2 regions of the Bradyrhizobium sp. NBAIM01 genome follow, and region 1 is predicted to be linked to the other one. Evidence: riboswitches for the same ligand, from Rfam matches in the RefSeq annotation. Region 1 holds a riboswitch; the other holds the start of a gene.

Region 1 (4,734 bases):
CCTCGTGCGCTATGATCGACTGCCAGATCGCCGAGGTGTCGGCGCTCTTGGCCGTGAGCACCTTGGTTAGATGGGGATTACGCACCGAGATGGCGCCCGACAATGTCTTATGAGTGTAGATGTTCGCCGGGATCGGCTCGACGCAGGCGCTGGTGCCGCCGCAGATGATGCTGATCGAGGCGGTCGGCGCGATTGCCATCTTATGGCTGAAGCGCGCCATCACGCCGCGTTCCAAGGCATCCGGGCAAGAGCCGCGCTCGCGCGCGAGCGCCACAGATGCTGCGTCGGCATCGCGACGGATTTTTCGGAACATGTTCAGATTGAACGATTTCGCCAGGACACTCTCCATTGGGATGCCCTTGGCCTGAAGGAACGAATGGAACCCCATGACGCCGAGGCCAACCGAGCGCTCACGCAGGGCGGCATAGCGGGCACGCTTCATGCCATCCGGCGCCACCGTGATGAAGTGAGTGAGCACATTGTCCAGGAAGCGCATGATGTCCTCGATGAAGCCTGCCTCCTCATTCCACTGGTCCCACGCCTCGAGATTGACTGATGAGAGGCAGCACACGGCGGTGCGCTCCTTGCCGCGGTGATCGAGGCCGGTCGGGAGGGCAATCTCGCTGCACAAGTTCGATGTAGAGACTCTAAGGCCGAGCTCGCGCTGATGCTTGGGAAGCGCGCGGTTCACCGTGTCGATGAACAAGAGATACGGTTCGCCGGTCTGCAGCCGGTTCTCAAGAATGCGTTGCCACAGCTGGCGGGCGTCAATCTCGCGAACGATTTCGTTGGTCTTTGGACTGCGAAGCGCGAAGGCGGTTCCGGCGCGCACGGCATGCATGAACTCGTCGGTAACGTTGATGCCGTGATGCAGATTGAGGCTCTTGCGGTTGAAGTCGCCGGACGCTTTCCGGATCTCGAGGAACTCCTCTATCTCCGGATGGTGGATATCAAGATAGGCGGCCGCGGAGCCGCGCCGTAGGGAACCTTGGCTGATCGCCAGCGTCAGGCCGTCCATGACGTGGATAAACGGGATGATGCCTGAGGTCACACCGCCCTTCACCTTCTCGCCTATTGAGCGCACATTCCCCCAGTAAGTCCCGATACCGCCGCCGTTGGAGGCGAGCCAGACGTTCTCGTTCCATGTGCCGACGATGCCTTCGAGCGAGTCCGAGACCGAGTTAAGGAAGCACGAGATAGGAAGCCCCCGCGTGGTGCCGCCATTGGAAAGCACCGGCGTGGCCGGCATGAACCACAGCCGGGACATTGCATCATAAAGACGTTGGGCGTGCGCAACATCGTCCGCGAAGGCGCACGACACCCGCGCAAACATGTCCTGGAAACCTTCGCCGGCGAGCAGATAACGGTCATTCAGCGTCAGCTTGCCGAAGGACGTCAGCAGGTAGTCGCGCGACCGATCAAGCGTGAGCTCGGACGGCTTTGGAGACGGTGCGAGAGGCCGCGGCAACGGAGACAGCGACGGAGGCGGAGCAACAGACAGCTGAGGCGCGGCAGACTTTGCCTGCGCTCGCCGCCGGCTCACGCTGGACAGTGCAATGAGATGACCCTGCTGATCGAAATCGTAAGACGGCGACATCGGCAACCCCGCGATGTTTGGAGCTGGGGCCCGCGGACGACTTGCGAGGAGACCAGGCAAATGTCCCGACTGCAAGCGACCCAACGGGGCACCCCGCCCGAGGACGTTTCTTCTGTCGCGGCAGGTCTCCTGGCTCGCGGGTCGCTGCGGCTGCCGGCCTTCCCGGCGCCGTTGTCGCGCCAGTGACCATGATGACAGCCGCTCGCCGCTCACAGTTGCGGGGGCAGCCCCGGAGTAGCCGTTCGGCGCACCGGGTTCCCTCTTAGCTTCGGTCCACAAAATAAAGGACAGAAGACCGTGACAGACCCACATCTAGGCGGCACCCGCCGAGATTCGTCAAGCCTTCTGTTGCGGGAAATCAAGCTCCATCAGGCAAAAGGACACCGTCGAGCTAACGAATGGAGCGGCCGAGAACTAGAACACCAGCACGTTTCGCTCGTGCCATAGCCCCAGCTCAAAGTGATCGGTCCCGCGTTGCTATATTCCTAGTTTTGTACTTTGTCTTGCGCATGGTCGAGTCCAAAGATCGGCCGATCATTGATTGAGGTATGAACACTAGCGGCAATGGGGAAAGGACTTTTGCACCCACGAGCGCCTCTCGCTCGCCGCGATAGATAAATGGCATCTGGACGAAGTCCTTATCCTACAAAATATCATCGGCTGCGGCCGCTCTGTTGGCCAGAATGGCTTCGTTCTCGACCTGTTGATCCCAGCCCAGATCGAGGCTGGGCGCACCGCAGCGGCTTCTGACCTGTCACGGCTCTAGCGCGACCTGCAAGCCATCGGCGCCTTCAAGATGAAGCTAACGGGGGGCCTATCGTCCGCCCCTGCCGCTGGCGAAGGTGACAATGTTTCCAGAGGAGTGGCGCGCGCATCGGCCTCAGGCGAGACAAAATCAGATCCGCGTGAAACAGCCCTTCTGATTCAAGGCCGGTCGCATCAAGACCAAGAGCCGCCAAGCTGGCCAGACAGCTTTCAAACTCCTCCGCATCGGAAAGCGGCGCTGGATAAATGTCGCGACGTTCCGTCACAAGGCCACGGTTCGGGAAACGTCGAGGCCAAAGACCTAAATGGAAACATTCGAAGCACAAAGGAGATGATCCATGGACATCTCTCTGTCGCATCGAGATTTTTTCTGAAGTCTTCTCCGTAGTATGGTCGATGCAACTCGTCGACATGATAATAGCCGCGAAGCTGGGCATGCGCGCGCTGTCTGTCGATAGTGCGTCCTTTTCACGACAATGCCGTCGCCTAGGAGGCCAACGTTTGCTGCATAGCTAATCGCCGGCGCCGACAACTCTAAGCCGATAAACCGCGCCAAGCCGACATTAGGCCAAGCCGCATAACAATTGCGATCGGGGCGCACCAGTGTCTCAGAACTGATAGCCCTCATTTCGCGCCGAACGTAGATGACGCAGGCCCCCGAGAAGGTCAGTGGAGAGCGATGCACTGCTGCGTTGATGTCGTATGAACATCGGGCTTGAGAGGGTGCGGAAGCTTTCGTTGCCAGAATTTGTCGAACGAGCGGCTCACCACGGATCGTATAATCCAAGTCGCCCAGGACGAGAAGTATGGCCATGGATCATCCAAAGCATAAATGTCATCGAAGATCGGGCCGATTGATCCACGAAAACTCTGTTCGCACCCAAATGTCTCCCATCCTATTTTGTAACCCGGTCGATGGCTGCTACTTCCAAGTACTGACGACCTATCGCAGAAATTTGGCGAGGTGCGCCCCCATCGCGCCTTTTCTGGCTCGCATCGTAAGACAGAGGGCGAGCCGTCTTATTACAGGGCACGAGCAGATAAAGTGGCTCCAAAAGTTGGTCATCATCAGAGTCTTGGCACTTTGTGTGAGGTAGAAAGCCTATTGAACTCCGAACTGCAGCGATTGCGATCATTACGAACTGAGCGCGCAGGCTTTCGTAGCCCCATGATCGTGATGCGCTTGCGTACGCGCGGGGAGACTCGTGCTTGGAGGATTAGAAAGGATCAAGACTCTCTGCCGCGCCGCTCCACGCAATCTAAGTCCTTGACATTCAGGACCGCGAAGAAAACCGCAAGCTCAAGGTCTGTTTTGCGTCACATCTCCTGCATCTGCCATGACAGTTGGCTTCGGAGATTTGTCCATCGATCGCTTGCTGCACCGCGGCGATCGTGGTGACTTTTATGATGCAACATAATCTCGCCGAGCCGGAACTTCTTATTTTCTCACCAAAGGCTTGCGCACACAACCGGTCTGTTCGCTGGCAGATGCCAGTCGATCCACTTTCCGTGTCGCGAGCACAGCCCTTTGCACATCGAAAGTCCACGAAGCAAGTCGCCATGAGTGACGTAGAAATCATCGCGCACGAGACGCGATCTTCGTCAGCTTCTCGCAAGCTGCCCCTGCTATCAGAAAGCAGGTCATCTCGCGGCGACGCCGCTATCTGGGTATTACGACATGGACGCAGGCGCAGCCGATATCGCAGCAACAAGGCCAGAGCCTGGCGCAGACCCCGACACGGGAGCGACCAACGGCGACCGTTCGCCTGCAGCGTTGTTGCAGCGAGCTTTCGAGAAGGCTCTCGTTTCCGTCGCCACGCAAGTTATAAGCGACTCCCAGTCGGATATGGATGATGCCTTGAACGAGCTGGATGACGGGTGAGGCGGGATGGGGATGCATCGGGCGCGGCGTTCAAAAACGAGCCCGATTGAACGAAGCAGGCGGGACTTAGTACCTGCAGCGAGCCAGACGTGCCTTCAGCGATGCGCCAAATGGCTGGGTCAGCGGGTCTACAAATCGGTGTGCGCCCGGATCACTCGGCCAACGCTGCTGCGCTGCGGCAGGCCTGCACAGCAAGGCCGAACGCCAACGCAAGCTCCTCGCTATCCCGCCCCAACGATGACGATAGGAGCGCGCTCGCGCAGCGCTATCCAACGGCTAATCAACGATAGTACGTTGAGCCGTGCATCATTCCCCTTATTCGAGGAATCGATTGCGCTCGCCAGGCCGTCCCTGGCCCGATCCGCGGCTGACCGCGAGCCTGTCCGCTAGAATGGGCCTTTTCGCAGCATTGAGAGATGTCGCTAGTACTTAGTCCTGAGGGCGGCCCGCTTGTTGGTGCGGTTGGGGCAAAGCTCTGACTGACGCGATC
Region 2 (4,734 bases), on a different contig from region 1:
CTGGCGCTCGCCCGCGCCTGGCGCAAGCGCGGCCTGAACGTGCAGTGCTTCAAGAGCGGCCCCGACTATATCGATCCCGCCTTCCACGCCGCGGCCACGGGACGCGCCTCGGTCAACGTCGACAGCTGGGCGATGGATCGCGGCACCATCGCGCATCTCGTCAGCCGTGGCGGCAATGCAGATGTCGTTCTCGCCGAGGGATCGATGGGCCTGTTCGACGGTGTCGCCGCGCGCGGTGTCTCCGGCACCGGAGCGACCGCTGATATCGCGGAGATGCTGGGCTGGCCAGTGGTTCTGGTGATCGATCCCTCCGGCCAGGCGCAGACTGCGGCAGCGATCGCCGCCGGCCTTCGCGATTACCGCGCCGGCGTGCGCCTTGGCGGCGTCGTGCTCAATCGCGTCGCCAGCCCCCGCCATGAGGATCTGGTGCGGCGCGCGCTGAACGAGGCCGGCATCAAAGTGTTCGGCGCGCTGCCGCGCCATGCCGAGATCAGCCTGCCGAAGCGGCATCTCGGTCTCGTGCAGGCCGAGGAGCAGGCCGAGATCGGCAAGCTGATCGACGAGGCCGCGCGCTTTGTCGCCGAGCACGTCGATCTCGATGCGGTGCTCCACTCGGCAGGCCAATGGTCGCCGCAAGCTGCGGCGAACGGATTGAACGTGACGCCGCCCGGCCAGCGCATCGCGCTGGCGCGCGATGCGGCGTTCTCCTTCGTCTATCCGCATATGCTGGAAGCTTGGCGCGCCGCGGGCGCCGAGATCGTGCCGTTCTCGCCGCTGGCCAACGAAGCACCCGATGCGAGCGCCGACGTGTGCTGGCTGCCCGGCGGCTATCCCGAGCTGCATGCGGCAAAGCTCGCGGCCAATGCGCGCTTTCGCAGCGGCTTGCGCGTTTTCGCCGAGACCCGGCCGGTGCATGGTGAATGCGGAGGCTATATGGTGCTGGGCGCAGGCCTCACCGACGCCGACGGTATCAGCCATGAGATGGCGGGGCTGCTTGGCCTCGAGACCAGCTTTGCCAAGCGCCGCATGCATCTCGGCTATCGTCTTGCTGAACTGGCTGCGCCGATGCCGGGGCATCAGCCTGGCGCGCGCCTGCGCGGCCACGAGTTCCACTATTCGACGATCCTCGCCCAGCCCGATACGCCGCTCGCGGTCGTGCACGATGCCACCGGCGCGGTCATTGCCGAAACCGGCTCGCGCCGTGGCCATGCCACCGGCACGTTCTTCCATCTGATCGCGGAGGACCGGTGAGCGGTTTTGTCTCTTTCGTTTCCGCCGGTCCGGGCGATCCCGAACTCCTCACGGTGAAGGGCGCCACGCGGCTGCGCGAGGCCGACGTCGTGCTTTATGACGATCTTGCCTCCGGCGCGATCCTCGATCTCGCACGGCCCGGCGCCAATCTCGTTGCGGTGGGAAAGCGGGCCGGGCGTCCTTCGACCAAGCAGCACCACGTCAACCGTCTCCTGGTCGACTATGCCGCAACCGGCGCGCGCGTGGTGCGGCTCAAGTCCGGCGATGCCGGCATTTTCGGCCGGCTGGAGGAGGAGATCGAGACGCTGCGCGAGGCCGGCATCGGCTACGAGATCGTTCCCGGCGTCACCTCCGCCTGTGTCGCCGCCGCCCAGGCCGGCATTCCCCTGACCCGCCGGTATACCTCCCGCCGGGTGCAGTTCATCACCGGCGCTGACGTCACGGGCGAGCTGCCGCCCAATCTGAATTGGGCGGCACTGGCCGACCCCGAGGCCACGACCGTGGTCTATATGGGCCGGCGCACCTTTCCGGCGCTTGCCGCAAAATTGATCGCGCACGGCCTCGCTCCCAGCACTCCGGCGCTGTTCGCCGAATCTCTCGGGCGTCCCGACGAACGGCTGGTCCGCACCACGATTGCCGAGCTCGCCGAGCAGCTCGGGCGCGGCGGCGCCGCTTCCACTGCGGCCGTCATCCTGTTCGGCGCGCTGGCGGGAGAATATCCGGCATGACGGCTCCGGCAGCGGTTCGCCCCTTGACGCCCGCGATACGAAAGGGGCACACAAGAGCGGCATGGTGCTCGACGCGGCGCAAAGCGCCGGAGCATAATCGGGAATGGGGATGGGCGGACCCAGTTGCGGCGCCCAAAACCCCAGCCGCCCCCGCGACTGTAAGCGGTGAGGGCCTCCGAACCGCCACTGGACCGCAAGGTCCGGGAAGGCCGGAGAACCCAGTGAACCGCGAGCCAGGAGACCGGCCGTGCACGTATTGAGGCCAAGGCCGTCGGGTGTGACGGCGGAAAGGAATTGAGCCATGCATATCGAACCCGGGATCGTGACGGGCGCCAAGCTCGTGTTGAGTTACGCAACCGGCATCGCCGCAGGCGGCGTTGCCTTGAAGCTCGCGGTCGAGACCATGCGCGAGCAGGGCGCCGGCTCGTTCGCGGCGCGGACACTGGCCACCACCGCTCTCGTCTTCGTCTTCTTCGAGATCCTGCCGCACTTTCCGGTTGGGGTATCAGAGGTGCACTTCATCCTCGGCTCGACCTTGTTCCTGCTCTTTGGTGCTGCGCCCGCCGCCTTCGGCCTTGCATTTGGCCTGCTGCTTCAGGGCATGCTGCTGGAGCCAGTCGATCTGCCGCAATACGGCATGAACGTCACCACGCTTCTGGTGCCGCTGTTCGCGATCCAGGCGATCGCCAAGCGGATCATTGCCCGCAACACCGCCTATGTCGATTTGAAGTACGGTCAGGCGCTGGCGCTTTCGACGACCTACCAGGCCGGCGTGATCGCATGGGTGGCGTTCTGGGCGCTCTATGGCTCCGGCTTTGCGATGAGCAATCTCGCCAGCGTCGGGACGTTCGCTGCCGCTTATGCGCTGGTGATCGTGATCGAACCGCTCGCCGATCTCGCGGTGCTGGCGCTGGCGAAGTCACTGCGCGGCGTCACCGCGCCCGGCCTCGTCACCCCGCGCCTGCACAACGCGGCGTAAGAGATCAGCGATGGGCCGCCGGTGTGGCCGCCCATCGCGCTCGCGATGCTAACGCTCTCCCTGATCGGCATCGGTTGCGGCGATCCCGCGCAGCTCACGCGCGCCGCCGTTGACGCCATCAACGCCGCCGATCTCATCCTGATCCCGCGCAAGGGAACGGCGAAATCCGATCTCGCAGATCTCAGGCGAACGATCTGCGCCGGTGTGCTCACCAACAAAACGACGCGCATCGCCGAATTCGATCTTCCCGTGCGCGATGCGACCGAGGCGGACTACCGCAAGGGCGTCGACGATTGGCACGATGCGGTGGCCGCGATTTGGTCGCAGACGATCGCTGGGCATCTCGAAGATGAGGGCAAGGTCGCGCTGCTGATCTGGGGCGATCCTTCGCTCTATGATTCTTCGCTGCGCATTGCGCGGCGGCTCGATCCATTGCCGACAATCGAGGTCGTGCCGGGGATCACCTCGATCCAGGCGCTGTGCGCGGCGCATGCGCTGCCGCTCAACGACATCGGCGAGCCGTTCCTGGTCACGACAGGGCGGCGCTTGCGCGAAGGCGGCTGGCCGCAGGGCGTCGACACCGTCGTCGTGATGCTCGATGGCGGCACGGCGTTCCAATCGCTGGATCCAGAAGGCCTGCAGATCTGGTGGGGTGCCTATCTCGGCATGCCCGATCAGATCATCATGTCCGGCGCGCTGGCTGAACTGGGCGCGCGCATTGCCGCCGTGCGGCAGGACGCACGCGAGCGGCACGGCTGGATCATGGACAGCTACATCATCAAACGCAGGCGTTGAGCAGCATGCTTCCCGAATGGGTTACCCAGAACTGCCCAGAGGTCTCCGCTGTTCATCGTGAGGCGGCCATAGCGCGGCAGGCGCAACTGACGAAGCCGACCGGTGCGCTCGGCCGGCTCGAGCAGCTCGCAATCGAGCTTGCGGGCTTGCAGGCCACCGAGCAGCCGCGCGCCGCGCGGGTGCCGATCATCATCTTCGCCGGCGACCACGGCATCGTCGCGCAGGGCGTGTCGGCCTATCCGCAAGCCGTCACCATCGCGATGATGGCGAATTTTGCCGCCGGTGGCGCCGCGATCTCGGTGCTGGCGCGCGAGCTGGGTTCGAGCCTCGAGGTGGTCGACGCCGGCACGCTGGCCGAGGCGCAGATCGCGGGAATCGTCACCGACAAGCCGCGCAGCGGCACCCGCGATTTCAGTGTCGAGGCCGCGCTCACGCCGGCGGAATTGGCCTTCGCCTTCGAGGCCGGGCAGCGCGCGGTGGTGCGCGCCGAGGCCGGCCGGCCTGATCTCTTGATCTTCGGCGAGATGGGGATCGGCAACACCACGACCTCAGCAGCGATTGCTGCGAGCCTGCTCGGTGTGAGTGCCGACGAGATCGCGGGCAGCGGCACCGGCGTCGATGCGTCGGGCCGCGCGCACAAGGTGCGGGTGATCGATGCGGCGATCGCGCATCACGGCGTTGCGGGGGCGTCACCCGAAAAAATCCTGTGCGCGGTCGGCGGCCTCGAGATTGCGGCGATCTCGGGTGCGATCATCGCGGCCGCGCAACGCCGCATCCCCGTGTTGATCGACGGCTTTATCGTCTCGGTGGCGGCGCTGACGGCGGTGCGCCTCAACCCGTCCTGCCAGCCGTTCCTGTTGCCTTCGCATCAATCGGCCGAGCAGGGACATCGGCTGGTGTTGCGCGCGCTGAACGTGCAGCCGCTGATCAGCCTCGATCTCAGGCTCGGCGAGGGATCGGGCGCCGCCATCGCGCTGCCGC

The links. Region 1 has a riboswitch for cobalamin ahead of I6F31_RS35505 (ribonucleoside-diphosphate reductase subunit alpha). Riboswitches for the same ligand answer to the same signal wherever they lie in the genome.
Region 2: linked by a shared signal. The riboswitch ahead of I6F31_RS24545 (energy-coupling factor ABC transporter permease) and the one ahead of I6F31_RS35505 (ribonucleoside-diphosphate reductase subunit alpha) in region 1 are both predicted to bind cobalamin.

The regions. Positions count from the first base shown of each region.
Region 1 is NZ_JADYVU010000025.1:44,472-49,205, forward strand. Features, by position in the region: gene I6F31_RS35505 (ribonucleoside-diphosphate reductase subunit alpha) at 1-1,597, opposite strand, end outside; cobalamin riboswitch at 1,699-1,912, opposite strand; partial or broken gene I6F31_RS35510 (class I SAM-dependent methyltransferase) at 2,412-3,257, opposite strand.
Region 2 is NZ_JADYVU010000008.1:94,922-99,655, reverse strand. Features, by position in the region: gene I6F31_RS24555 (cobyrinate a,c-diamide synthase) at 1-1,251, shown strand, start outside; gene cobA (uroporphyrinogen-III C-methyltransferase) at 1,248-1,979, shown strand; cobalamin riboswitch at 2,025-2,244, shown strand; gene I6F31_RS24545 (energy-coupling factor ABC transporter permease) at 2,281-2,958, shown strand; gene cobF (precorrin-6A synthase (deacetylating)) at 3,004-3,753, shown strand; gene cobT (nicotinate-nucleotide--dimethylbenzimidazole phosphoribosyltransferase) at 3,759-4,734, shown strand, end outside.